DNA from 4 places in the Paenibacillus cucumis (ex Kampfer et al. 2016) genome. Region 2 is predicted to be linked to each of the others. Evidence: riboswitches for the same ligand, from Rfam matches in the RefSeq annotation. Region 2 holds a riboswitch; each other region holds the start of a gene.
What was found. A riboswitch is a leader RNA that binds a small molecule or an ion and turns the genes downstream of it on or off. The one in region 2 is predicted to bind cyclic di-AMP.
Positions count from the first base shown of each region.

Region 1: another riboswitch for cyclic di-AMP. It lies ahead of H7T88_RS13100 (resuscitation-promoting factor); the one in region 2 lies ahead of H7T88_RS01460 (C40 family peptidase).
Region 3: another riboswitch for cyclic di-AMP. It lies ahead of H7T88_RS21380 (hypothetical protein); the one in region 2 lies ahead of H7T88_RS01460 (C40 family peptidase).
Region 4: another riboswitch for cyclic di-AMP. It lies ahead of H7T88_RS20460 (C40 family peptidase); the one in region 2 lies ahead of H7T88_RS01460 (C40 family peptidase).

Region 1 covers NZ_JACLIC010000022.1:10,374-17,673, forward strand. Annotated here, with positions in the region: gene H7T88_RS13085 (AbrB/MazE/SpoVT family DNA-binding domain-containing protein) at 60-314, opposite strand; gene H7T88_RS13090 (HD domain-containing protein) at 643-1,920, shown strand; gene H7T88_RS13095 (TatD family hydrolase) at 2,297-3,064, shown strand; cyclic di-AMP (ydaO/yuaA leader) riboswitch at 3,306-3,559, shown strand; gene H7T88_RS13100 (resuscitation-promoting factor) at 3,829-5,013, shown strand; gene rnmV (ribonuclease M5) at 5,169-5,714, shown strand; gene rsmA (16S rRNA (adenine(1518)-N(6)/adenine(1519)-N(6))-dimethyltransferase RsmA) at 5,719-6,621, shown strand; gene yabG (sporulation peptidase YabG) at 6,679-7,300, shown strand, end outside.
Region 2 covers NZ_JACLIC010000002.1:329,917-337,216, reverse strand. Annotated here, with positions in the region: gene xynC (glucuronoarabinoxylan endo-1,4-beta-xylanase XynC) at 1-178, shown strand, start outside; tRNA gene H7T88_RS01470 (tRNA-Leu) at 371-455, opposite strand; gene pelA (pectate lyase) at 657-1,610, opposite strand; cyclic di-AMP (ydaO/yuaA leader) riboswitch at 1,987-2,118, shown strand; gene H7T88_RS01460 (C40 family peptidase) at 2,124-2,588, shown strand; gene H7T88_RS01455 (carboxymuconolactone decarboxylase family protein) at 2,727-3,056, opposite strand; gene H7T88_RS01450 (hypothetical protein) at 3,239-3,457, opposite strand; gene H7T88_RS01445 (hypothetical protein) at 3,576-3,905, opposite strand; gene H7T88_RS01440 (xanthine phosphoribosyltransferase) at 4,004-4,585, opposite strand; gene H7T88_RS01435 (YkvI family membrane protein) at 4,790-5,848, shown strand; gene catA (type A chloramphenicol O-acetyltransferase) at 5,997-6,647, shown strand; gene H7T88_RS01425 (glycosyltransferase family 4 protein) at 6,717-7,300, opposite strand, start outside.
Region 3 covers NZ_JACLIC010000038.1:1,847-9,146, forward strand. Annotated here, with positions in the region: gene H7T88_RS21360 (Rha family transcriptional regulator) at 1-77, opposite strand, end outside; gene H7T88_RS21365 (urease accessory protein UreF) at 344-1,045, opposite strand; tRNA gene H7T88_RS21370 (tRNA-Leu) at 1,507-1,589, shown strand; gene H7T88_RS21375 (glutathione peroxidase) at 1,794-2,273, opposite strand; cyclic di-AMP (ydaO/yuaA leader) riboswitch at 2,652-2,827, shown strand; gene H7T88_RS21380 (hypothetical protein) at 2,946-3,374, shown strand; gene H7T88_RS21385 (HAD family hydrolase) at 3,532-4,230, shown strand; gene H7T88_RS21390 (Nramp family divalent metal transporter) at 4,361-5,719, opposite strand; gene H7T88_RS21395 (organic hydroperoxide resistance protein) at 6,116-6,535, shown strand; gene H7T88_RS21400 (zinc ribbon domain-containing protein) at 6,787-7,032, shown strand; gene H7T88_RS21405 (hypothetical protein) at 7,137-7,300, shown strand, end outside.
Region 4 covers NZ_JACLIC010000035.1:15,425-22,724, reverse strand. Annotated here, with positions in the region: gene H7T88_RS20470 (M1 family metallopeptidase) at 47-2,038, shown strand; gene H7T88_RS20465 (hypothetical protein) at 2,049-2,903, shown strand; cyclic di-AMP (ydaO/yuaA leader) riboswitch at 3,197-3,334, shown strand; gene H7T88_RS20460 (C40 family peptidase) at 3,338-3,808, shown strand; gene H7T88_RS20455 (GNAT family N-acetyltransferase) at 4,171-4,668, shown strand; gene H7T88_RS20450 (c-type cytochrome) at 4,818-5,174, shown strand; gene H7T88_RS20445 (4a-hydroxytetrahydrobiopterin dehydratase) at 5,288-5,581, opposite strand; gene H7T88_RS20440 (hypothetical protein) at 5,794-6,087, opposite strand; gene motA (flagellar motor stator protein MotA) at 6,323-7,123, shown strand; gene motB (flagellar motor protein MotB) at 7,110-7,300, shown strand, end outside.

The sequences.
Region 1 (7,300 bases), on a different contig from region 2:
AAGGAAATATAAAAAGGTTAGAATTAACGATTTGAATAATTCCAGTATACTTGTTTTTCTTATTTTGCTACAGGTGCAGGGATTTCAGAAATACATTCGTTACAAACGATTTTACCTTTGAAGTAAGTTACGTTCTCAGCGTTACCACAGAAGATACAAGCTGGCTCGTATTTTTTGAGCATGATGCGCTCACCATCAACGTAGATTTCCAAAGCATCTTTTTCGCCAATACCGAGTGTACGACGCAATTCGATTGGAATAACTACCCGTCCCAGTTCATCCACTTTTCTTACAATACCTGTTGATTTCATCATTATAATCAGTGCTCCTCTCAGCTAACTATCATTGTCATTATTCGACATTATTTTATGTTTTATGATACCCATCATACCAACGATTCCCAAAACAGTCAACCTTAAAATTAGCTTAAAATAAAGGGTGTTTTTCTTAAGTTTGCTGGTGGTAAGGGATTGAAAGCAATTTTTCGTATTTAAACATCCATGTCAGCTTTGTCGATTTGGAAAACGACAAAAGTGCTTTATTCGACAAAATTCGTCATTACATGTCGAATTGTTGGTGAAAATTGAAGCTGGACGCGCTATTCTTTATGGCAAGAGAACAATTTATAAGGAGTGAATCGAAATGGAACATCGTCTGACGGAAGAAAAAGTATTTAAAGATCCGGTACATAATTATATTCATGTGCAAGAACCGATTATATGGCAATTGATCAATACACCTGAATTTCAGAGGCTACGCCGCATTCGTCAATTAGGGACATCTTATCTTACTTTTCACGGGGCAGAGCACAGTCGGTTCTCCCATTCGTTAGGTGTATACGAAATTACCCGAAAAATCATCTCTCAGTTTGAACGTAGCCACTATTCGGACTGGCCCAAGGGAGAAAAGCTGGTGACGTTGTGCGCCGCCTTACTTCATGATCTCGGACATGGACCATTCTCTCATTCAATTGAAGAGGCTTTTGACATGAATCATGAGGATTGGACATGCCGCATTATCAAGGGTGATACCGAAGTAGGGGCGATTCTAAGACGGTATGCTCCTGATTTTGATGAAAAGGTGGCTTCCGTTATCCAGAAGACGTATGATAAACCGATTGTCGTGAACCTGGTAACCAGTCCGCTTGATGCAGACCGAATGGATTACTTGCTCAGGGACGCCTACTTTACAGGAGTAAATTATGGCACGATCGACTTGGATCGTATTCTGCGCATGCTGCGTCCATTTCATGGACGAATTGTAGTTAAAGAGTCTGGTATGCATGCTGTGGAAGACTATCTGATGTCACGATACCAGATGTATTGGCAGATTTACTTCCATCCTGTGACGCGTAGCTCCGAGATTATATTGCGACAAATCTTTAAGCGGGCAAAAGAACTTGTGAAGCAAGGCTTTCCATTCCGTTTCATGGTAGAGCCTCTGCCCAAACTGTTTGAAGGAGAAATTTCAGTTCATGAATATCTGCAGCTTGATGAATCGTTAATTCAAACAGCCTTTATGCAGTGGCGTAAGGAGGACGATTCTGTTCTAAGTGAGTTGTGCGAACGTTTTATGGATCGCAGGTTATATAAGTATGTGGAACTTGAACAGATCGACTTGGACATCATTGAAGAGATTCGGGAAGCATTTGTACAAGCAGGATTGAATCCCGAGTACGATCTTGAAATTGATTTTCCGACGGATAATCCGTATGATGTGTTTCGTCCAGATCAATCCACAGATAAGCAAATTCTTCTGCTCGATCGGCAGGACAAGTTGCATGAGCTGTCAGAAGTTTCTGATATTGTTCGTTCCATCAGTGGACTTCATCTGGGCAAACATCATCTGTACTATCCGCAAAACAAGGTGGATGCCATCCTTCATGAATTACCGTCCCATATACGCCCCTATTTTCTATAAGCTTGAGTCGATGCAGCAGGGTGAAACATTTTGATATCAAAAGACTTTCTAAGAGAGCTATTTTACATGATACAGTAATCTGCTTTAATGGGGAGGATGTGTAGATCGACATAATTTTGTAATTCGAGTGAGTAATTATACAGTTTCTAACGCCTTTTCTTGCAAGATGTTGATTTGACTTTTTATTTTCCTTCTATATATAGTAGCTTGAGTGCTAAAACTGAAAATACTGAAATTGATGCTTGTCCCAATCATTTAATGATGCAAAAAAATAAATTTGAAATTCAAACGCAAGAATTCCTGTACAAGAATAAGGGAGTTCCCATGAAAAAATCATCGGCATTTGACTTTCGACATGAAGGGAGAACGAGAAAGCATGTTATTCGACACACATACTCATCTGGATGCACCACAATTCGACGAAGACCGAGAGGACATGATTAAACGGGCCGTTCAGGCCGGAGTTACTCGCATGATTAATATCGGCTTTAACCGGGAGACGATTCCAACAACGATCAAACTGGCCGAAACGTATGATTTTATCCACGCAGCTGTAGGCTGGCACCCGGTGGATGCCATTACGATGCAAGAGGGAGATCTCGAATGGATTGCATCATTGTGCAAACATGAGAAAGTGGTAGCAATTGGAGAAATCGGTCTAGACTATCATTGGGACACTTCCCCTAAGGAGGTACAGCACCGCGTATTACGACAACAAATTGCATTGGCACGTGAATTGAGTATGCCTATCGTCATCCATAATCGGGATGCTCATGAGGACATTGTGCGTATTTTACGTGAGGAGAAGGCTGGTGAGGTTGGAGGTGTGATGCATTCTTTCTCCGGTAGCTGGGAAACGGCGAAAATGTGTCTGGATTTAGGGTTCCATCTGTCCTTCGGAGGACCGGTCACTTTCAAAAATGCCAAGCAACCGAAAGAGGTGCTCGCCAAGGTTCCGATGGATCGATTTTTCTTAGAAACGGACTCCCCGTATCTCACACCGCATCCTTATCGTGGAAAACGAAATGAGACAGCGCATGTACGTCTGGTTGCTGAAGCAGCTGCGGAAATTAAAGGCATTTCGGTAGAGGAAATTGCTGCAATTACCACCAAAAATGCCATGGAACGATTTGGGATTCGATAAGAAAACGAGTAAATCGGGTGAAAAAGGGAGATACAGAGAGGTAATTTGCTCTTTGTCTCGAATAATTGCAGAATATTACAATATTTTAACCAAATATTTAGAAAAACGTACTTGATCCGTGCTTTACAACATGCATCAAAACAGGATATCATCTTTTCAGTGAATTGTTGCGCGGAAAATTGGACAGATGTTCGGGGGATGAACAAAGGGACACTTTCCGATGAGACAACATTACTTTCATGAATCAATCTCGCTGAGTCTCCGTTAACGGAGAGCGGGGGAACCAATAGGGCTTAAACATCGGTGATTCTAGCCGGTGCGCATCGTTCGCTGACCCAAAAGCAGCGGAATGTTCTGCGAAGCCGTATTTGATTTCTTCTTTGGGTCTCGGGGTGAATTCAAGGGCGTCCGCCATGAGCGGGTGACCTAAGATAGGGCGGCTCTCTTTCGCCCGAACCCGACAGCTAACCTCGCAAGCGGAAAAAGAGAGGCAACCTCGTGCATGAATTTCCGATATTCAAAATCATTCGGAAGCCACGAAAGGGTCTCTTACACTCTTTCTTTGGCTTTTTTTGTTTTGAATAAAAGAAATATTGTCATCATACGGTATGTATTCAGGAGGATGACATCATGTTGCGAAGAGGGGTTCATGGTGCAGAACCGGTCATTATCTCTGATCTGTGTTCTGTAGAAAAATTGTTATAGTCGCGTCAAAGACATCATGCATTACTTTAGACGGCGAGGCTATGAAGGAGGACGGAGAAGTGGGCATATTCCAACCAGAAGAGACCCATGAGTCACGATCATCCAGTAAGTCTTTCGCGTTGCGGTGGAAGCATGAGAACTTGCGTCAAATGGCATTGATCGCGATATTCTCAATTGCGCTTGCAATCATGATCTTGTTAGTCGTTTACGGTCAGGCCGGGAAGCAGGTTTCACTGGTTATTGACGGCAAAGCTCAAGTGGTAGAGACTCGTACAGGAATGCTTCAGGAAATGCTGGAGGAGCAGTCAATCACAGTCAGCCCTCACGACAAGGTATCCATGCCCATGAATGGGGCGATTACCGACGGAGACCGAATCGTTATTGAGCGGGCCGTTCCAGTTAAAATCACGGCAGACGGAGACACCAAGACTCTTTATACAACCGATTCATCGGTACAGGGTGTAATTCAGCAATCAGGTATTCAAGTTGAAGATCATGATAAAGTGTATCCAGCGCTCGGAACCGCAATTAAAGCGGATATGAAGATTCGTGTAGTGCGTGTAACAAAGCATACAGTGGATGTGAAACAACCGATTGCTTACAAGGTTGTGAAAACGGCAGACCCAAGTTTGTTCCAAGGGGATAACCGTGTTGTAGTGAAAGGCAAGGAAGGCACAATTGTGCAACATATCGAAAAGGTATTTCAAGATGGAGAACTTGTCTCCAAAAAAGTGGTAGGTAAAACGGTCGCCACCAATCGTGTAGATAAAGTGATTGCGGTAGGTACAAAGGCTAAACCGGTTGTGAAGGAACCTGAGGTTCAATTGGTATCGGCCAAAACTTCGACGACCAAAAAAGCTGTAACAACGAACTCGAAGAAAACATCTGCCTCGGGCAGCAAGGTGATTACGGTCTCCGGGAATTCTTTTAAATACTCTAAAGTTTTGAAAAATGTATCGATGACAGCCTACTCTTCTGAAGAGCCGGGTATTGGTACAAAAACAGCTTCCGGTACTCGTGTAACGGAGGGGCGCACCATTGCAGTTGATCCCAAGGTCATTCCAATCGGCTGGTGGGTATACATTGAGGGCCTCGGCTTCCGTCGTGCGGAAGATACAGGCGGCGCTATTAAAGGCAACAAAATTGACGTTTATTACGACAGTGTGAAGCACGCCCTGAATTTCGGACGTAAAAAAGGCAAAACGGTCTATGTGATTGGTCCAGTTAAGCCGGAAGCGAACTAAAATCGTTTTACTTTGAAATGGGAATGCTATAAAATAGTTGCATGAATGATTCATGCGGAATATGCGGCGGAGGGGTCTGAATTCAGTCTCCTCCGCCGTTTGGCAGAGAAGAGGATATTCCTCTTCTTTTTGCGTTAGAAAGGAAGAAAAGGAACATGATAAAAGAAGTGATTGTTGTGGAGGGTCGTGACGACACGGTAGCGATTCGTCGGGCGGTCGAAGCGGATACGATTGAAACCGGAGGCTCTGCCATTAATCAGCGTATTCTGAAGCGAATTGCACTTGCTCAAGAGAGACGTGGCGTCATTATCCTGACGGATCCGGATCATGCGGGAGAGCGTATCCGCAAAATTATCGCCAATAAGGTCCCTGGCTGCAAGCATGCTTTTATTCCAGAAGCGGATGCAACGCGCAAAGGAGATATCGGGGTAGAGAATGCTTCACCGGAAGCGATTCGTCATGCACTTGCTCGCGTACACACATCCTATGAGGGTGCACCTAGTCTAATCGATTGGGAGGACCTCATTGAAGCAGGATTGATCATACACCCGCAAGCAGCCGCACGCCGTATGGAGATGGGCAATCTGCTTGGTATCGGGTATTGTAACGGCAAGCAGTTCCATAAACGGCTGAGTGTATTTCAGATTACAAGAGAAGAGTTCTCCACTGCATTAGCGCAAATTGAACGTGAAGGAATGTGAGCATATGAAGGATATGGAGCAAACCATTGAAATAGCAACACCCAAACGTACCAAAGAAATTATTCAAAGGCATGGATTCTCCTTCAAGAAAAGTCTGGGTCAGAATTTCTTGATCGATCAAAATATATTGAACAAAATCGTAGGCGCAGCTGATTTGGACGAGTCCAAGGGAGCGCTGGAGATTGGTCCGGGTATTGGAGCACTTACAGAGCGCCTTGCGCGTATAGCTGGCCCTGTTACAGCTGTTGAGATTGACCAGCGCCTGTTACCGATTCTTGGAGAAGTGATGGAACCCTACCCTAACGTACGTGTTCATCATGGAGATGTACTCAAGCTGGACCTGGCAGAACTGTTTGCTACGGACTTTGCCTCCGTTGATAAGGTAAGTGTAGTAGCGAACTTGCCCTATTATGTAACGACCCCAATCATGATGAAGCTTTTGGAAGAAAAGTTGCCAGTGGATAGCATTGTGGTCATGATTCAGAAAGAAGTAGCCGAGCGCATGGCGGCTGCACCAGGTTCCAAAGATTATGGTAGCCTAAGCATCGCCGTGCAGTATTACAGTATGCCAGAACTGGTCTGTGTGGTGCCGCCTACGGTATTTATCCCACAGCCGAATGTAGAGTCTGCAGTAATTAAGCTGAAGGTGCGTGAGCACCCACCAGTACAGGTTCCGAACGAAGCACACTATTTCGAGGTGGTACAGGCTTCTTTTGCCCAGCGGAGAAAAACAATCTCCAATAATCTCAAAGCTCGTTTCTTCACCAAGGAGAACAGGGAACAGGCAGACCTCCTGTTAGAACAGGCAGGCATTCAACCTTCACGGCGTGGTGAGACATTGAGTCTACAGGAGTATGCGACCCTTAGCACCGTGATGTGGGAGGCTGGGGTTCGCGGCGAGCTTTAATTTCAATGAACCAATCCGGGTCTCTGCCCATACGATGGGGTAGAGGTGATAATGGTGATGAATATCGGAGACTTGGTCGTTCGGAAGTCATACGGCGGCGATGTGACTTTCCGGGTAGAAGGACTCCAGTCGGACGCTGCGGTCATTAAAGGGACTGAGTTCCGGCTCTTGGCAGACTCCCCGGTGAACGATTTGATACAGGTTCCTTATGAACCACAGAGTGCTAAGACACGCCAGGCACATATTAAAGCTCATCAGACGCTCTCACGCTTGCAGCAGAATCGCATGGAGCAGGCTGAGCGTAACCGGGAAGGCCTGATGCAAGAATGGACTGCACAGCAAGAACCCGCCTATTTTGAAATGCCTGGTAAGGTACTGCATTTGGATGGCGACCCGAATTATCTCAAGAAAAGTATGAATCTGTATGAACAGCTTCGTGTTCCTGCAGAAGGGCAGTATGTACATGAGTCAGCGATGGCTGATACGTTATATCGTCTGCTACCCAAGGTTCGTCCGGATATCGTTGTGATCACGGGTCATGATGGTGTGTTAAAGACACGCCAGCCCTATGACCTCTACAGTCTGGGGAGCTATAAAAATTCACAAAACTTTGTCTCGGCTATTCAGGTTGCAAGGCAATACGAGCGCCATTTGGATGCGCTGACGATTATTGCAGGAG
Region 2 (7,300 bases):
TGTTAATGGCACAAAAGTACTCAGTAATGAGCCCTTTACTCAAACAGGAAGCTGGTCTACTTGGGGTGAAAAAACAATTCAAGTACCTATGAATTCAGGTACGAATACACTCCGAATCGTAACAACAGGTACAGAGGGACCCAACATTGATAACATTACGGTGACAGCAGCATCATAAGTTATCTGATTCTAAACCTTTTTCTTTTTTAGCTGGGCAAAAAGTAGCCAAGCTCCCATGTGGAATAGACCTAAGTTGCTCTACTCGTCTATTTTGAGACAATACTGTAATTAAAGACTGTTGATTGTTCTTTATATCATTAGATAGAAAAAGACCTCTTAGGCTATTGCTAAGAGGTCTTTTTCTATCTAATGCGGTCGAGAGGACTCGAACCTCCACGGGGGGTTAGCCCACACGGACCTGAACCGTGCGCGTCTGCCAATTCCGCCACGACCGCATATATTGTATCTTTCCAACTAATATCGGCGACAAGAATTAATATACCACGCGTAGTTTAACATGTCAACACATCTATTCATCACCAAATAAGTGCGAAACAGATATGTATCCGATTCGCACTTATCAGGCCTGCTTCAGATTAAGCTTATATATCCGTAAGTAGTGGACTTATTAGAAAATTGGTTAAATAAACAATTTTCTATAGCTTGGACGGCCAGTTGCCGTACCATGCATAACCGCCTCTTCTTTCCTTTTCTATATCGCTCAGCTTATATTTCACAACGCCATCACGTCCCACAAAGATCGGTTTGTCCGTACCGAGTTCATAGAAACGTGCCCAAATCGGTGATGCACTGGAATCAGCAATAATTCGGCTATCCCCATTCGCTCTCTCATACCGATATCCTGTAATTTTCACTTTATTAAACCAGGCTTCGGCACCTTTGATAGATGCAGTGATTCTTGAATTAGCCGGTCTCGTTTTCAGAAACTTCACAATGTTCACGCTTTCACCTGCCGTTAATGAAGGCACTTCATAGATTCTGGCTCCCGCAGGTCTAAGTGAACTGGAATCATGCTGTTGTCCCCAGGCCGTTAACTTCCCACCGGATACCACCTGGGTATTCAGGATAGCATCGACTCCTTTGGAAACTGCATTTTTACTGCGATTTGCAAGAGAACTGTCGATAAAGGAGAAGTTCCCCTTACGTCCTGCGACTTCATCAAGCATGTACATCACATTAATCATCGCATCATCATTATAGGTAATATGTTTATGATAGCCGGAACTTTGATAGACTTGAGGCCAACCGCCATTGGAATACTGCATATTAAGCAAAAAGTTGATGCCCTTGACCGCTGCAGCAGAGTATCGCGGATCATTTGTTTTTTTGAATTCACTTGCTAGCCTTCTGATTTCTGAGTATGTAGCTTTGTTATCGATCGTTGATTTGGCCCATTCACCTGACGTCTGACTGTAATCTTTTCTCCAGCCTCCATCAGGGCGCTGATTCTTTAAGATATCGGACATACTCGCCGTTGTACCGGAAGCATCAGCTGCCGATACGGTCGGTACAGGAAGGATAGCCATTCCCGCTACGGAGAATACCATAGAACACGCCAGTACAAATGTTACTAATTTTTTTGCTTTCACTCGACAACACTCTCCCCCATTCACAAATTTGATTACCTTTATCACATATATTCCAATGAAAACAATTTAAATACAAATTATGTATTTAATATGGTTATAATATGCAATAAATATATTTTTGTCAATATATGCAACAAACCAAAAAAATTTGTTAAACAGAATGGTTTCCTTTTTAGCTCATAACAATCTTGTTTATTATCCAAGTTCTCTCATATGAAACACAAATGACTTTTTTGTAATCTTTAACTCCCTAATTTCAACAAAATGATAACTAAAATCGATAATTCCGCTAACATTGAGGCTAAATGAACACCTTTAAACAGGTTTGACAATTACGCATTTATGCAATATAGTTTCAAATAGTTACAAAAACTTAATTATTCATTTGCCGAGTTTCAGGATTGAAAACGGGGGAACCATTTTGGGTGAATTATTCTTATACATAGGAAATATAGGGAACCTTCTACCGAACCCTTAGCTAACTCCGTAGGCATCGAAGGGAGAACATTGATTTTGAAAAAACTGATTATTTCCATTTTTGGGGCTGCTGTACTATTTACATCCGGGGCAACAAGCACAGAGGCAAGCACAATTAATACGATGGTTAACAATATGACAGGCATCCCGTACAAATGGGGCGGCACAACCATGGCTGGCTTCGATTGTTCCGGGTTTATGAGATATCTTTTCAACAAATATAGCATTGAGCTCCCTCGCACGTCGCAACAACAAGCGAAAGCCGGAACACCTGTCTCCAAAGCAAGCATTCGTACAGGAGATCTGGTCTTCTTCAACACAACAGGTAGAGGCATCTCACATACAGGAGTATACATCGGTGGAGGTCAATTCGCACATGCCTCCAGCAGCAAAGGTGTCAGCATCACCAAGTTGTCCAATCCGTATTTCAGTGATCGTTATGTAACCGCAAGACGGGTGACAGGTCAATTTATGTATAACAAAATGTTGGGTAAACTTTAATTGAATTTAAAGAACGGGGAGTAGCCTTTGGCTACCTCCTTACAGTAAAGAAAGTAAAGATGAGCTATAAAAAAACAAGGTCATACGCCTCTATTAAAGAGGTGTATGACCTTGTTAATTTTTGTTTTACTTCATTCACTAATGGAGCGCCTTCTGCACCCTCATTGCTCCCTGTGACAGAGCATGTCCGCCGCCCACTGCACCAGCAACAGCTACCGTCTCCATGATCTCCTGATCGGTCGCTCCCTTGGACCGGGCTTCCTCCACATGATAGAACGTGCACACTTCGTTATTAGCAAACAAACCGATACCTAGCGCAATTAACTGCTTGGTTTTGGCGTCAAGCACACCCGGCTGGAAGCACTCTCCCGTAAACTCATGATATGATTTCACCACATCCGGGAGAACGTCGCTTAATGCGCCAATCTGATCCTTATACGCATGAACTTTATCATTCATCAATGTCATGACTTGCAACACACCCTTTCGGCTGTAAATACAGCGAATTGTTCCACTGTACCTATCTTCTCTCGCGTGCGTCGCAAATATGCCTGATCCTGATGGTAATTCCAAACATTTGGTGTAGCAGACATTCTCTTTGAAGGAGCTTTCCGGTAACGTGAATCCGTTAAGCTAAGCACTCATGTCATTTATTCACTTAAAACACTTTGACGAGGCTCACTGAACAGCTGATAACGGTAAGACCGATCCAGCTTCACAACACGGCGATTTTGCCTGCGAATAAGTACTTGCTCATCATCCCAGGCTACCACGATGCCCGTTACATCATTAGACTCCAGTTCATCCCGCACTACTCTTACCTTCTCCCCTGACAAACGCAGGGCATCCAATTCTGTATCACTAATCATGTCATAACTCCTATACTCAAATTTCTTTACAAAAAGAGACCTAAATGAAAAGTCATTTAGGTCTCACGTGACTGTATTGGACTGTCATGTCATTCGAAAAAAATGTCCCGACTGAGAGTTACCGCTGCGCGTGCTCTTTGCTGTCGTTCTTCTCGAACCAAAAATCAAGCACTTTGGCGGACATCACACGTTCTTCAAGGTACTCTACTTGGTGCGGTGTAAATTGTTCTTTCCAAGAGAAGGACAACTCTTCACACAAGCCTACAATCGTCAGTAATTCTGACCAGGCAACATAGCGTTTGTACCAGAAAAATTGAGGATGTTCAATCATATAGGGATAAAGGTCATCGAATTCCGTATGTTTACAATCCAGGGCACGTTCAAAATGAACTTTCGATTCCGCCAGCTTATCAATAAAGAATTGTTCTGTTGCCGGTTGGTTCCCCATGGTGTTGCCTCCTCTCCCTAACATAACCCCATTATAAAGGAAATCTAAGGCCATGCAAAGTCATACTTCAAAAATTAGGCCCAATTTCCTTCAAAAAGTCACATTTCATTATCGTCGAATTGCACGGTGCCATTATTCAGTGAACGAATGCGTACAAGAGCTTCTACTGGAATCCCTTGTTCACGGATGGTGCGAGCACCAGCCTGGAAGCTCTTCTCCACCACAACACCAAATCCCACAAGTTCTGCGCCGGAACGCTCAATAATTTTAATTACGCCGCGGGCTGCATCTCCGTTTGCAATAATGTCATCAATGAACAAAATGCGGTCATTTTCATGAATGTATTCGCGAGACACCATAATATCCGTTACGATTCCTTTCGTAAAGGATGGTACACGTTCGCAGTAGGCATCAGGATCGGCCAGAAGCGTTTTTTTGCGGCGGGCAAATACCAAAGGTACTCCCAGTTCATGTGCTGCGGCAAAAGCAACCGGAATCCCTGATGATTCCACCGTAATCACCCGAGTAACTCCACTCTCGCGAAAACGAGCAGCAAACTCCCGTCCCATCTCCATCGTTAATGCAGGATCAATCTGATGGTTCAGAAGACCATCCAGTTTCAATACCTGATCCGAGATGACGACACCCTCTTGTAAAATTCGTTGTTTTAATACGTCCATGATTTGACCTCCCAAGCCTATCCTATGAGGTATAAAGTATCATATATCCAGCTACAAGTTCAAGCGAAATCAACCCTAAGTCCACAGAACCTGATAATTCAGAGTCGTTAGCCGATCCTGCAGTCATGACTTTCATTGGTCAAGCATAACTTGTACTATGGTACCCGCATGTCCAACAATCCCGGGACCTGAAAGGGGAAACACATGAAACAGGTATTCCGGGTGCTACAGATTGCATTCACATACATCGGAACTGTTGTCGGGGCCGGCTTTGCCACAGGACAGGAAATATTGCAGTTTTTTACCCAATATGGCAAGTGGGCCACAATCACCATTGCTTTGTCCACCATGCTCTTTGTCTGGCTCGGAACCAAAATGATGCTTATTGCTCATGATACCCGTTCGCGTTCCTATGAGGATCTTAACAAACATCTGTTTGGTCACAAAGCTGGCAAATGGATTACATGGATTACTCTTATTGTTCTGATCGGTGTAAACAGCGTGATGCTCGCCGGGGCGGGTTCTGTCTTTATGGAACATCTGGGTTTGCACTACCAAACAGGTTTGATCATCACTTTGATCGGTACATATCTTCTTCTGGGACGTGGAATGCAGGCCATTCTGCAAATGAACAGTATTGTGGTGCCCATGATGCTTCTGCTGTCCCTGCTTATGATTTTCAGTACGCTACATCATCCGGGTGTCTTTCGTTTTGTCACACTGACAACAGATAGCAATCCGTTTCAGGCATGGATTTCCCCATTACTTTACACCGCATTTAACCTTGCGCTCGCTCAAGCGGTACTTGTACCTGTAGGCAGTCAGATTCGTCATCGCAATACATTAAAATGGGGCGGAATTCTAGGCGGGATTGGCGTAGGTTTTATGCTGATGGCAGCCCATTTTGCAATGTCGGCCCAGATGCCAGGCATCGTACAGTTTGAAATCCCTATGGGAAGTATCGCTTTTCAACTGGGATGGATAGTGCAATCTGTATATGTCTCATTGATTTTCATGGAAATATTTACAACGTTTGTTGCCGACATCTACGGCATGACTTTGCAACTTAGACAACATATCGATGTTCATCCCCGGTTGATTACACTAGTCATCATGATGTTATGTTACTCGTTTAGCCAATTTGGATTCAGCTCCCTTTTATCCGTTCTTTATCCCATTTTCGGATGCATGGCACTCTTTTGGGCGGGTAAGCTCATTAGGGATCGCTGGGGTACATTTCGTGGTCGGAATAATATGAATTGAAGGCTTAGATATGAGATTGAAGCAGTTTAAATGGATAAAGTTATGGTACAATTTAAAGTAAACCTTAGTAAAGGATGGGTTCTGATGAAAAAAGCAGACAACTTGGCCTCCTAAATTCGTTTTAGATAAAATTTAGGAGGCTCATCTAATGAATTTTAACAAAATTGATTTTAACACTTGGAATAGAACAGACATATTTCATCACTATATGAATCAAAATACTTCATTCAGCCTAACCAATGAAATGGATGTAACTGCTGTATATCAACTCATCAAACAAAAAGAATATCGATTCTATCCTGCATTTATCTTTTTAATTTCAAGTGTGGTTAACTCAAATCGTGCTTTTAGAACGGGTTACAACAAGGATGGAGATCTGGGATATTGGGATATGCTGGAACCGCTCTATACCATCTTTGATCACTCATCTGAGTCGTTCTCTGCCATTTGGACTCGTGTTACCGATGATTTCAACACGTTTCAAGATGCCTACATTATCGATGTAGAAAAATATAAACGTTCAGGCAAATTGTTTCCCAAGACACCTATACCTGAAAATGTGTTTTCCCTTTCGATGATTCCTTGGACATCTTTTACTGGATTTAACTTAAATATCAACAATAATAACCGTTACCTTCTTCCCATCATTACGGCAGGGAGATTCATCCACAAAGGTAATTCGATATTTTTACCATTATCACTACAGGTTCATCACTCAGTTTGTGATGGTTTCCATGCCGGATTGTTCATGAATGCTGTTCAGGAATTAGCAAACAATCCAGAGGATTGGCTGTTGTAAAATACGTTATATACAAAAATGCCGCTGTATCACTACAGCGGCTTGTTTCATATATTTGCTTTCCCAGTTTTACGACTGAAATTGCAAGTACATTTTTTTCAAATCATTCACCGATCTACCCAGCGAGTAAAATGTTTTGGCTTTTTCACAAGCGGAACGAGCCAGTTCATAGCGATATGCCGGGTCCAGCATGACCTTTTCCAAGGCATCAGCCAGCGCAGTTGGATCTTCAGGCGGTACGAGCAGTCCATTTACACCATCCTCAATCTGTTCAGGGATTCCCCCCACATCGGTGCCTACAAGCGCCAGACAGCTAAGCGCCGCTTCGGCGAACACTGAACCGAAGGCTTCTGCACGCGATGGCAGTACAAACACATCAAAGAATGGCATAAACTCTTCAGGATGTAGCGTATATCCATAAAAAATCGTTTCATTATAAATTCCCAGACGCTGTGCGAGCTCTTCCAGATCAGGACGAATCGGTCCATCTCCAATAATATGAAGTACATAATCATGTCCCCTATCCTTTAACTCCGCACATGCTTTAAACAAAATATCTAGCCCCTTGGCAGGAACAAGCCGGCAGACCGTTACCAGTTGCGGGACCGCATTATCATGGGGAATCGGTTTGAACCGCTTCTCATCAAAACCAT
Region 3 (7,300 bases), on a different contig from region 2:
TTTTGATCGACCTGAAGTTCGGTTAGCCGTCGTTTGATAGCCCATCCGAACGGAGTGACTGGTTTCTTCTTGTTCAATAGGGTTCACCCCTGAGTGGATTTTATAGTATTCAGCAGGCCATTCTTCGTGTAAAATAGATAGGAATACGTGCTGTTAGTTACATTATATACGTAAATTCGTCATCTAACAATTAAAAAATACGGAAATAAGTGTATTTTTTGAATTAAAATGACGTAAGTTCGCATTTTGTTGATTGAACAAAATAAAAAAACACGCCAGCAAGGGGAGTTGCGGCGTGTTTTTGGTGTGCTCTGAAAAAGAGGTTTCGAGGAGGAGTGCGGAATTATGCTCTGTAAGCGTGCAGGCCTGCTCCAAGCATGTGGAAGCTGGGAAATAACGACTTCATAGACATGGACGTAGGATGCATGGGTGCATCCGGTGAGGAGGCGCTCACGGTAGTCCATTCATTCTCAAGGTCTGCGGTCAGGCGAGCCAGCAGTTCCCGAGTGGCATTTTCATTTAGGGGGATAACTTTGCAAGCTTCGGATACGCATGCATTCATGGCTGAATGTAAGTAGCCGAGAACCGCCTCTTCGACGGGGATATCGAGGTGGTGGTTGATCCAGGCGTGAACGGTGGGGAGGCAACCAACTGAATTGTATTTTACGAAGATTTGTTCAAGCGGGCTAAGGTCGATCCAAGGATGCAAGGCGCGAGACAGTTTGATTAAACGTTTGCCTATGATTGTTGCTTGCTCTCTAAGTTCAGGAGGGGTTCGCTGTACATGCACAAGTTTGTCGATCAGGGCAATTCGCCAAGTATCCTTATGATCTGTTGCGGTGTAAATCCCCTTGATAGCCATACCTTCTAGACGAACGAGACTGGGGTGTAACTGGCAACGCATAAATGATTCAAGTTCCTCAGCTGTCCGAATAGTGCCTTCCTTGATGTGGGTGTCCATGCCGAAGAAATGGGTGAATCCTCCCACCTGGACAGAGGGATCAAGCAGTTTCGCATAATCGAGTAGCTTATTCCCACGGTTCACGATCATTCGCCTCCTGCGCTTTATTGTGTTATGTTTAATTACATATGATGATCTTTTCTTAAGTTTAATGTGTAAATCCGAATTATATGATATATATATTCACATAAATATCCGTGTTTTGTCAATGATTTATGAGAAAATAAAAAACTTAATTAAATACAATTCATAATTAGTGTTATATAATATAACATTAAAAATTCTATCTGTGTCATATATCCATGTCTAAAATCACTTTGGCCATTTTGCCGAATCAGATTAATGATATGTAATTTTCGAGGAAATATGACTGAATTTTGCAAGAGGTGTGGAATAGGAAGGGGTGAAGAACTGTTATCAATTTAGAGTAAAGCCGGTTGTAGTAAAATGTCATTCATAAAGTAATTCATAAAGTGATTAATAAAGACTTTACTTTTGTTTAAGAATCCGGTATAATCAATTTTGTTGCCGATAATTTACGACATGCGGTCGTGGTGGAATGGCAGACACGCTATCTTGAGGGGGTAGTGGGCGTATGCCCGTGGAGGTTCGAGTCCTCTCGACCGCATCATATGAAGATTTACGAGAGAAGCTTTCCGTGATGGAGAGCTTCTTTTTTTGTTTTCATATAGCAACAAGGACGAATTATTTAGGATGAGGACATGTGTTAAAAGAGAGGACGCAAAAAAGCCGCCCAAAAGCTTGAGCAGTTTCTGGCTCTTTGCTTTATAGGTGGCTTTTTTCGTTTATATGTTTGTTCAAAAGTCTATATTTATTTGTTAATTAGCTTCTGAATATCCTCTTCGATTTTGTCCGGTGTAGTCTGCGGAGCATATCGTTTCACAACTTTACCGTCCTGATCGACAAGGAATTTGGTGAAGTTCCATTTGATGGCTTTGGAACCGAGCAAGCCTGGTGCTTCTTTCGTAATGTGTTGGAAGAGCGGATGAGCGCTTGAACCATTGACGTCAATTTTTTCAAACATAGGGAAGCTTACGCCATAATTCATCTGACAGAATTCAGCAATATCGTCGGAAGATCCTTTTTCCTGCGCGAATTGGTTGCTTGGGAATCCAAGCACTTCAAACGGAGCATCCTGGAATTTATCCTGAAGCTCTTGCAAGCCCTTGAATTGAGGGGTGAGACCGCACTGGCTTGCGGTATTCACAATTAACAACACTTTGCCGCGATATTGGGACATCTCAATCTCTTGTCCGCGAAGGGTGTTTACTTTGTAATCATAGACTGACATGGGGTACGCCTCCATCCTGTTATTCTTAATATACTTATTATATTTTAAACAATTAAATAATGCAAAACTTATTTGGATTTAGCGTTGTTATAACCATTCGCTTGCTGGACTCCAAAATGGATGAGAAATACATGAATCAATTTTTGTGCGGTTGAGAATTAGGTAGCTTGGAAGAGAAGGATAGCGTATGACCTCATTGTAAGCGTTATTATCAAAGGTTATTGCCGGAAATCTGGCGATTCGGTGATCTGTATGCACTTTACATGATCATGGTACGGGTGTATGATTCATAGCGTAATTTGAATTTTAATTAAATTGTACCTGAAAAACGAAACAAACGATAATATCGATCGGTCTTATACTCAAGATTTACGAACGATGTTTTAATCGCTGAGTTTCCATTCATTGTGTATGGAAAACGGGGGAACCAACAGAATGGGCTGTATGACAGCAGCGGACATTCATGGGGTGAATTTTTCGGTGAAATCCGGAAATAGGGCGACTCTCGCGCCCGAATCCGTCAGCTAACCTCGTAAGCGTTAAAGGGAGAGGCAACAAACCGCACGCTGGTTCATGGCGCTTTCGTCATGGATTATTTAAGAAGCGTTTCGGAGGCCTTGGTCCCCACGCTTCTTTTTTTGTTGTCTTTTCACGCCAAGGGAGGAACGAAGAATGGATAAAGAGATGATTTTGGTAACCGCTCCGAATGAAGCTGGACGTAAATTTGTGAAATTGCTGATGTATAAAAAAATGCCATTTGCCGTTCTGACGAACAGTGCTGATGAGGAGCGCAAACTTCGCCGTCTTGGCGTGGAACACGTCATCCGTATGAATACAGCAGCTGCTGAGAAATGGTTTTTGCCGCAAGGCAGTGTAGGCAATGTATTTATTTTTGAGAACAGTCTGAACTTGACATGCCGCTATCTTCAAATTTGTCGCTCTTGGACATCGAAGTCCTTGTGTGTGATCACGGAGCAGAGCCATCCTAAAGGGATTTATCGTGGAATGGGCGCCGATAAAATTGTGTATTCACTGAATGGAGAAGTCGGGTTCCTTCTTAATAGCTGCAATAAACCGGAGGCTGAAGTGAGCAGCTTGTGATTGACATTGATCCAAGGTAAGACGCCTGTTATAATTGCAGGTATAGACTAACGGAATTTGAGGAGACTCATGCTTGTCGTGGGTCTTCTTTTTTTATGGAAACAGTACGGTAGTATAGAAGCGAGGGATAACCTGCAGCTAACGAGGAGGAATCAGCGTGCCGGATATTGCCGGATTGAAGTGGTTGTTTTTTGATGTGGGGGATACGCTGGTGGACGAATGGGAGCCTGTAGATGATATTATTGGGCAATTCGTTCGGGAAGCGAATGATTACGGCTATCCAGTAAAGATTGAGGCGGTAAGAGAACTGTTTGCTACCTGTTACCGTAATTATGAACAGTGGCCCATGAAAGTGGCCATACGTACATATATTCATGATGAAGATCACCGCATTCAGATTCAGGACAAGCTGAAATTCCATAAAGAATTGGAGCAACCGTTTCCTTCTGCAACCAAGGTGCTTGAACAGCTTTCGCATCACTATCGCATTGGCATCATTGCGAATCAGAGTCCTGGGACTGAAGCGAGGCTGGAAAGCTACGGACTTCGTAAATATGTCCATGTCCTGGCCTGTTCGGCAGAAGAAGGGGTGTCCAAGCCTGATCCGGAGTTGTATGCGGTTGCTCTGAAGCAAGCTGGATGCGCGCCGGAAGAAGCGGTTATGATTGGAGATCGAATTGATAATGATATTATGCCAGCACGTAGTTTAGGCTTACGCACCATTCGCATTTTGCAAGGATACGGAAGGTTCCAGCCAGAGCTTTCGGATGACGAGCGTGCAGATTGGACGGTGGAGTCCCTAGATGAACTGCTGCCGCTACTCATACCCGATGAGGATGCAGGCAAATCTATATGAGTCTCAGGTTAGATCGTGTGGGGTAGATTAAAGGTATGAGGGTATTAGAGCGTATCACAATAATGATACAAAGAAGGCCGATTTGCGTTGGGATCAATACCAACAGCGAATCGGCCTTTTCATATATAAACTAGAACAGCATGATGGTCTGGATGATTAAATACACATTCAGCACAACGATGATAGCGGCAATAGCCCAAGAGACAATTTTGAGCCACAGTTTGTTTGCAAAAGGCCCCATGCTTTTTTTGTCACTTGTGAACATCACAAGCGGGATGACGGCGAATGGCAGCTGCAGGGACAGGATGACCTGACTCAAGATCAGCAACTCTTCAGTGCCGCGCTCACCGGCAATAGCAGTGACGATAACAGCAGGGATGATCGCAATCAGTCGGGTAACCAGTCTACGCAACCACGCCGGGATACGGATATTCAGGAAGCCTTCCATGACGATCTGTCCTGCAAGCGTGCCTGTAAGGGTTGAGTTCTGACCGGATGCGAGTAAAGCTACGCCGAACAAGACACTGGCGATCGTTGTACCAAGCAGTGGGGTTAGCAGATGATATGCATCGGATATCTCTGCTACCTGTGTCATGCCAGCGCTGTGGAATACAGCTGCAGATACGATCAGGATGGCTGCGTTAATGAACAGAGCTAACGTCAAAGCAATGGTTGAATCCAATGTGGTGTAGCGGATAGCTTCTCTTTTGCCCTGAGTCGTCTGCTCAATCTGGCGAGTCTGCACAATGGATGAATGCAGATACAGATTGTGCGGCATAACGGTAGCCCCGATGATGCCAATGGCGATGTAGAGCATGGCCGGGTTTTGCAAAATTTCGGTGCTAGGAACGAATCCGTGAAGAACACCGCCCATATCCGGTTTCGCCAAGAATAGGTCGATGCCGAAACAAAGAGCAATGGTTGCCATCAGCACGATGACGAGTGTTTCCAGTGCACGGAATCCTTTATTTTGTAGTACGAGAATGAGTAATACATCCACTGCGGTAATAATCACACCGTACAACATGGGAATGTTAAACAAAAGTTTAAGAGCGATTGCTGAGCCGATGACTTCAGCGAGATCCGTAGCCGCGATAGCCAGTTCACATAGAATCCATAACATCATGACAACGGGAGCGCTGAAGCGTTCACGACAGGCCTGAGCAAGATCACGCCCAGTGACAATACCTAGCTTGCCTGCGAGGGATTGAAGCACCACGGCCATCATGTTGGAAAAAAGGATGACGGACAATAACGTATAACCGAATTGCGAGCCGCCTGCGATATCCGTAGCCCAGTTGCCGGGGTCCATATAACCAACAGCGACAAGATACCCTGGACCGACAAAGGCGAGGAACTTTTTCCACCATGCCGCATTTTTGGGTACTTTCATGGAACTGTGTGCCTCACCTAGCGAGGGGGCCATCGTAGCTGCGGAAGCAGACGCATATTCGCTGGATGGAGAATTGAACGGATTTTTTTGACTCATACATGGATCACCTGACTTTACAATAAGATGTGGCCGGCCTGTAGCCGGAATAAATTCATTTTTAGGATGTGCTCTAGCACAAATGCTGTGGCAAATAAACGGGATAAATACGAGTGCTCATATATCTAAAATTTTATGTTCATGTTTACATTGTACACCCTCAATAATTTTTGTCTAGTGCAACTTTTGTGTAGTCGGACAAAAAAAGGAGAATTTTTCGAAGAGCCTCTTTATATCGTACCCATTTCGTAAAAAGATACGACTTTTATCATGTACGCATGAAATGTAGCCAAATGTAAAAGCTGATAAAGTACACAATCAGACGTTTCAAATCGAGCCAGAAGTTTAAAATGAATTGTAGGCAGTCAAAACTTTATTAACGAAGGAGAGATTCTGATGGAAGCTTTATATACAGCAACAGCGACAGTAAAAGGTGGACGAACAGGTTCGGTGGCTTCTTCGGACGGTGTGCTGCAACATGATCTGAAAATGCCGAAAGAACTTGGCGGTGCAGGTGGAGAAGGTACAAATCCCGAGCAACTTTTTGCAGCTGGATACGGTGCATGTTACGAGAGCGCTCTGGCTAACGTGGCACGCAAAGCAGGTGTGAAATTGGAGAATGTCGTTGTAACCAGCAACGTATCGATCGGCAAAGATCCAACAGATGACGGATTCAAGCTAGCGGTTCGTCTGGATGTAAGTATGCCGGGAGTGGATCACAGCCAGGCTGAAGATCTTGCCCGCAAGGCGCATGACTTCTGTCCGTATTCAAAAGCAACACGCGGCAACATTGACGTTGTACTCAACGTTGTCTAATAGATAGAAGAATTTCTCGCTCTTTCTCTTTGAAAGGCACAAGTAAAACAAAGAGCAAGGTATCCAGTGATATCTGATCTTCAAGCACACAAGCCCTGCTGGTAGCTCAGCAGGGTTTTGTTTTCCAACATATATCACCTGAGAATTCACCTAATCTGAAAGCGGAGGAGGATTTCTCGGTATTAAGTCGTACTCTTTTACATAAACGTACAGTCACTTCATGCCACATATTCCATTAAGGGGGAACGGCGATGAGTATTGAAGAGATGATTGAGAGGAAATTTGTATGCACCAAATGCCGGGGGACGGAATGCAACATTAAAGAAGTCTCTATGTCAGGAGCGGGGCTCAGTAAGGTGTTTGATATCCAGCATAACCATTATTTGTTTGTAGGCTGTACGGCCTGTGGATATGTGGAAGTGTTTAACCCGGACGTGTTGAAAGGCAAGAAACAAGGGCAAGTTGGCACAATTCTGGATATACTGTTCGGCGGATAGACATGCGTGAGTTGACATCGACCTGAAATTTCTTTAATATGATTTAGTACTGAAAGTGTCAGTGTCATTAGCATGAACCAAATTTGAATTCACGGGTGATATCCATGTCTTATAGACCAAGCATTGCACAACTGCAAGTAGCCAGCAAAAACGAAAAAGACGGATTGTACGAATTTACGATGAAACTGGTGGATGGTACACAGTGCCGTGTATTCTACTCCAAATCTCCGGATTGGAAAATGACTGCGATCAGCCGTCTGCAGAAAAC
Region 4 (7,300 bases), on a different contig from region 2:
AAACATATACATGCTGTAGATGCTTGTCAACGGGAGGTATTTAACGATGATTCCACGACGCGCCAAGAGCTGGCTCATCATATCCCTGGCCTTATGCCTGTTTGCCGGAGGGGTATGGATCACACTCGGTTACAATCGCTCCATTTCATCTGAGTTACCCGTACTCGCTCCAGAATCGGGCAAGCCTCCAGCCAAAAACGGAGCGCCCGCCCCCCCGGAAAGTGTACAATCCCCTACAGCCGAGGTATACAGCAAACGTGTGGTTGAATACCACATGGATGTGAAGCTGAACGAGGGGAACAAACTGCAAGGCACACAGACCATAACATGGACTCATCCGGGCAAAAAAACGGTGAACGAACTTTATTTTCATATGTACCCTAATGCATTCTCCTCTGCGGATACTACATTTATGAAAGAATCGGGCGGTAAGCTTCGCGGCGATGTCATGCCTACAGATGGTTATGGCTCCATGAAATTTACTGACATGCAGACGGAGGATGGGCTCTCTCTGCTACACCGGATGCAGTATGTACAGCCGGATGACGGGAACATCAAAGACAAAACGCTGATTAAGGTTCGTCTCCCTAAACCCGTCAAGGGCGGGGAAAGCATCACAATACGCACATCGTTTGAAGTAAGTTTACCCAAAATTTTCGCAAGGATGGGCAAAACAGATGATTTTGTCATGGCAGGCCAGTGGTTTCCTAAACTCAGTGCTTACGAGCCTGTTGGAAGACGGGGCCGTACCATAGAAGGCTGGAACCTGCATCAGTATCACGGGAACTCCGAGTTCTATGCTGACTTCGGTATCTACAGTGTGCGTATCCGAGTACCCGAAACATACAAGGTGGCAGCAACCGGATTCCCCACGCAGCAGGCAGCCTTGAAGAATGGTGAGAAAGTGTATCAATTTTATGCCGATGATGTGCATGATTTCGCTTGGGCAGCCTCACCTGATTTTGTGTATGCAGAGGAACCCTTCTCTGCCCCCAACGTGCCCGGTGTACGCATTAAACTCTACCTTGATCCGGCACATCAGGATCTGAAGGAGCGGTATCTCTTTGCTGCCAAAGCCGCATTAACGAATTACAGCAAGTGGTTTGGTCCCTATCCTTATGCCACCTTATCTATCGTGGTTCCGCCAAAAGCTGCAAACGGGGCCGGAGGCATGGAGTACCCAACTCTCATTACAGCCTTTGGGGCCGATGACACAACACCGGGTTACGATCTGGAACGCACCGTTGTTCATGAAATTGGACATCAATACTTCTACGGCATGGTTGCGAGCAATGAGTTTGAGGAGGCCTGGCTGGATGAAGGGTTCACCTCCTATGCAGAAGATAAACTGATGGAACAGGAATACGGATTGATTCCGAATCTACCGGTACAATCAGGTCTGATCACATCTCCGGCTCCTCTAACACAGCCCTCGTGGAAGTTTGACTCACAGAATCAATATGCTTCCAACGTGTACACAAGGGGCAAACTGGTGCTACTCGGCATTGAACAGCAAGTCGGAGCGAAGACCATGGAACGAATCCTTTCGACGTATGTAAAAAAATATCGTTTTAAACATCCCGCAACGGGTGATTTTCAAAAGGTGGTTGAGCAAGTCACCCGCACCTCCTGGGCGGATTACTTTGACCAATATGTCTACCGGAACGGCATGGCCGATTTTGCTGTAGAGAAGATCAACGTTTCTTCTATAGAGAAGGACGGCAAAAAAATGTACGAGTCCTCTGTCACCATTATCAAAAAAGGCAGTGACTTTCCCAAGGTTCCTGTTCGAATTGCGTTTGAGGACGGCCATACCGTAACCAAACACTGGGATGGCCGCGAGGAGCGCGTCACCTATAAACTGACATATACATCTCCTGTCACCTGGGCCATGACTGACCCTTTGTATGACATCGTGCTCGAAAATCGCCATATGAACAATTTCCTGAGAACCGGACTGGACGAGCAAGTCAAATCCCGCTGGAACATGAGTGCTACGAAACTAATTGAAGCCATATTCGGAGGTCTGTCATGGTGAGGTGGAGACAGTGAAAGCAAAAATTCGTGAAGGCTGGTTTCTTGTCCGTCAGCATATGTTTATTGCCGCACTCTTGTTTATCTATCAATTAACTTGGGGTTATTTCATCTACCGGTTGGTTCAATCGGCTGTCGTTCCTCTATTACTACGTTATCCAACGGATGATGTCGGCGAGCTAAGCACACTTTTATTCAAAATGGAAAGCCAGCTCAGCCTGTCCGGTCCGGAGGTCCAGCGTTATCTGTGGATTTTGGGCGGCATGTTATTGCTTCGCCTGCTGATCAGTCCACTTATTCAGGCCGGGTTACTCTACTCCCTGCAACATTATCAATCTACTGAAGAACGCATTCCTTTTATTCGGGGCATCAAAACGTTATGGAAACCCATGATATTGCTACACACGATACGTACCTTTCTCATGTTCTTGCCTGCATACTGGCTTCTGCCCAAATTGTTTTCTACAATAATGGACAGTTTTCATTCTCTTCATTTATTACTTCCCGGCATTCCATATGTAGCAGGCTGGATTATTTATGGCTGGATTGTACATCATGCAGTGCTCTACATGCAGTTTGGTATTTCTGACCCGGATGCAGAAGGGCGAATCCACGGGACGCTCAAGGGACTGTGGATTGCTGTGCGCCGCATCTTTGCTGTCATCGGCATTGCGCTGGTGCTGGGAGTTGTGCATTTAGTGGTCTTTGGTGCATTCACTTCCGCTTCCTGGTTCTTGACAGGACTATCCGGATTAATCCTGCAACAATCCTATCCGCTTGCCCGAAGCCTACTCAGTATGTGGAAAGTATGTAGTCATTTCCGTTTATGGCAGTCCACATCTACCAGACATGAAAATCATATACGTTGAACTAAAATGTTACACGCCATCTGAGATCGCTTTCAAAAATAAAGAAATGTTACCATCTCATGTTAAACATTTCATTGGTTATTACGTATAAATACGCAAACCTCGACCTTTCCCCGTCAAAGGTCGAGGTTTTTTTTGTTAATTTTACTGCTAAACGTTGCCAAAGTACTAAGCCTCTGGTACAATAAGCGCAGTGAGTTTTTAGTAACAACTTTGTAATCTTTAAATCCTTATTTGTAACAACTTTAAATTAAATCCTTAAAATTAAATTTTCTTTTCATTTTTCAGGTGCATAACTAGCATAGCCAAATTCCTGGCACCTGGGAAGCGGGGGAACCAGTTATGGGTGAATTGATCTTGAAACAGAGGGATCATAGGGGACCTTCAACCGAATCCTTAAGCTAACCTCGCAGGCGTTGGAAGGGGTATATCACTTGTTTAAGAAGAAACTGACCGCAGCAGTACTTAGCCTCACATTTGCATTATCACTTGGAGCAGGCAGCGCATTTGCAGATTCTAAGATGGATAAAGTAATTGATTCAGCAATGGGAACTACATACAAAAGCGGAGGAACAACGCTTGACGGTTTTGACTGCTCCGGATTCACACGGTATGTATTCGACAAATTAGGTATTGATTTGGCTCGTCAATCTAGCTCCCAATACGACATGGGTGATTCCGTATCTCGCATGGAGATGAGACCTGGAGATCTGGTGTTCTTCAACACAACAGGTAAAGGTATATCACACGTAGGCATTTTTGTAGGAAGTGGCAAGTTTGCACATTCTTCTTCTTCCAAAGGTGTAACGATCAGCTCTTTGAGTGAGAACTACTGGGCTAACCGCTACGTTGGCGCTAAACGGATCATGAGCACGGACGATTATGAGTCACTGGCCCTTGACTAGGTACAAGCTGTAATCAACATGATGTTGGAACCATGTAACTCTACTGTAACGAAATACGAAGTATAAACAGAACCGCCCGGTACATTCTCCGCAGGAATGTATCCGGCGGTTTTTTTATGCTTTCTGACTCTGTGTAGTTCCCGATGTTGCAAGTCATGGTGTGTATGTGAACTAACACGTTCGCCTACTTTCGTTTGTCCGTGCCCTTATCATGTTTTTACCCAGCCTGTTATAATATAAACGGAATGATCACGACTTTTGTTTCAATTTTTATCTGATCATATGAAGACTTGCCTAATACACAGCTCTTTTGTAGAGTGAACAATGACACGGATATTGGAGAAAGGAGCATGCACTGTTATATGAAGAATGAAGCCTCTTTGATACTTCATGTTGTACCGATGCAAGAAGAACATGCTGAACTTATATGTGGCTGGAAATACGCCCCACCTTACAATATCTATAGCTGGCTTCCTTGGGAACAGATGAAAGCACTCGAAGTCGAGTTCGGTGATGCACAGCTCAGACAACAACAATATGCGATTATCCTGGATCAACATGACCAGGTTTATGGGTTTGCACAATATTTTCCGCTCCAGCATGTCACACGAATCGGTCTCGGTATGCGCCCCGATCTGTGTGGTCAAGGTCTTGGTAAAGCTTTCGTTACTGCGATCGTACAAGAGGCCATCCGCCGCAATCCATCCAATGAGATTGATCTTGAAGTGCTCACTTGGAATAACCGTGCCATTCAAGTATATCTAAAGAGCGGATTTGTCATCCAGGATACATATGAACGCCAAACTCCTAGTGGTTTAAAGCCTTTCCATTGCATGGTTTATGAAGGCCCAAGAGAGTAAACTCACGATTAAATGGTTTCAATTTGTCTCTCTTTTGTGATTAGTTCAAAAAATTACCACAAAATGCTATGATGTAACGACGGCTTCCGTTATAATGATAGGGATTAGTTTGAGTTAGATGATCTTTCATTCTGGAGGGGACATAAGGGATGCACAAATGGATCATGAGCGGGGTATTTTTTGCAGCATGTGCTTTAGCTATTGTTTTAATGTTTACGCTTCCAGGTAAAGAGGAAGTGGAGCAGGAAGCCAAACCAAGCATGCCTGAAGTGGCTATGGATGCTGGACAGGCTGAGACGTTAGTGAAAGCCAACTGCATTTCCTGTCACGGCGATCAGCTTCAAGGTGGCGTAGGCCCAGCTCTTGCAAACATCGGTAGTAAGGATGATGTGGAGAAAATCTATTCCACCATTGTCAAAGGTAAAGGTGGCATGCCTTCTTTCAAAGGCAGACTGCAGGACGAGGAAATTGCCCACATCGCGATGTGGCTGGCAGAGAAGAAATAAGCATTCTTGCGCGCAAGGCATCAAAGAGGCTCTCATCCTCCCGTTAGGGAGGCAAGAGCCTCTTTTGGTATGCATGACAAACATCATCCTGCAGACGACGTTGGTGCAGATTATTATGTTCTCATTTTCTCAAAAGCTTCGTTGTACTGCTCTGCTTCTTTAATGTCTACCGATGTAATGCCACCTGCATCCCAAGACGTAAGACGCAGTGTAACCGTTGTATAATCAATAGTAATAAAAGGGTGATGATTGAATGCTTCCGAAATCGCAGCGACTTCATCCACAAAAGCAATCCCTTTCATATAGTTAGAAAACACAAATTTGCGGACAATCCACCGTCCCTCTTCCAGTTCCCAGCCTTCAAGCCTTCCCAGATGAGCTTCGACTTCCTCTTGCGTAAAAACCATGCGTTATCTTCCTCCCCATATGATGAGACATCGCGGACTTACATCCACATGACCATCGGCACCTTTACATGCTGCCCATACAGCCTAAAAGGCAGGCCACCGCCCAGCGGCGCCTTTTTCATGAGTATCATCTTACCACGTCAAAGCACCAAAATCCATAGAACAGATGGCTCAGTGCCTTGAAGCGCAAGGTTTTATCGTCACTACACATGTTAAATTAGAGGTACAAAGGTTAGCTCTTCTTCTCCAATCAAAATATGGATCCGGTGTTGTTCTTTGTCATGGATCACCACACCGCTCCCAACCGGAATGACGGATTCCTCTCCAAGCGCGTAGAACAAGTCCTCCGCCAGTGCTTCGTCTACCTCGAGCTGTTCCGGTTCCCCTAGTCTCCCCCACTCTTCCGCATCCATTTCAAAGAAAACATAGCGATCCGGTATGCGTCCTATGGCCACCGTTAAATCTGTCAATATTCCTTCATAATCACGTCCATGCTTTACGCCCATTGACTTCTCACTCCCACTCACCTTGTAAAAGGTGGATTTGATCTTATTATACCTGAAAATAACCCTTAAAAAAAAAGCCCATCTGGTCGATAAATACTATACATGACCGTTTCATTCGTTTTCGGTAGCCATGGAGGTTGCCAGACATGCAACGGATTGCAGCAGAACCTTCGTCTGGAAGCCCGAATTCTGCCGCCTGAAAGGATTCAATTTTATCTCATGGATGAGGTGTATGATGGAAATTTCAACGATTATCGGACTAGTTTTGGGGTTAGTCTCCCTTGTACTCGGTATGTTTTTGAAGGGTGCTCCGCTGATCAACCTCGTTAATAACCCGGCAGCATACGTTATTATCTTCGTTGGTACGGCAGGAACCATCTTTATGGCGTTTCCTATGTCTGAAGTTAAGAAGATTCCGAAGTTATTCGGTATCCTTTTCAAGAAGCAAGAACTGATTGACCGCGTTTCTCTAATTGGCACATTTATGGACTGGGCTTCCACTACCCGTCGTGAAGGTTTGCTCGCTCTGGAATCAAAAGTAGAAGAGATTGATGATCAGTTCCTTCGCAGCGGCATGCGGATGATTATTGACGGTAACGACCAGGAGTTCGTCAGTGATGTACTGATGGAAGATATTCATGCGACCGAAGAACGACATCGCGGCGGCGCACTGATCTTCGCTCAGGCGGGGATGTATGCACCAACCCTCGGGGTTCTAGGGGCCGTCGTAGGCCTGATTGCGGCACTCGCCGACCTCAGTGACATGGAGAAGCTCTCTCATGCGATTGCAGCGGCATTTATCGCAACCCTCCTGGGTATCTTCAGTGGTTACGTGTTATGGCACCCGATGTCCAACAAGCTGAAGCGGATGTCCAAGAAAGAGATGGAAATCAAGTTGATGATGGTTGAAGGACTCTTGTCTATTCAATCTGGCGTATCTACTATTGCCATCAACCAAAAGTTATCCGTATTCCTGACACCTTCCGAACGTAAACAACTGGAAGAGAAGGAGGGATCATCAGGTGAAAAAGGGTAAAAAACACGAACCGCATGAGGAGCATATTGATGAAAGTTGGTTGCTTCCCTATTCCGACTTAATGACCTTGTTGCTCGCCTTGTTCATCACCCTGTTCTCCATGAGTTCACTGGATGCTGCCAAATTCGAGCAAATGGCCTCTGCACTAAGCAGTGCACTCAACGGAGGTTCCGGTGT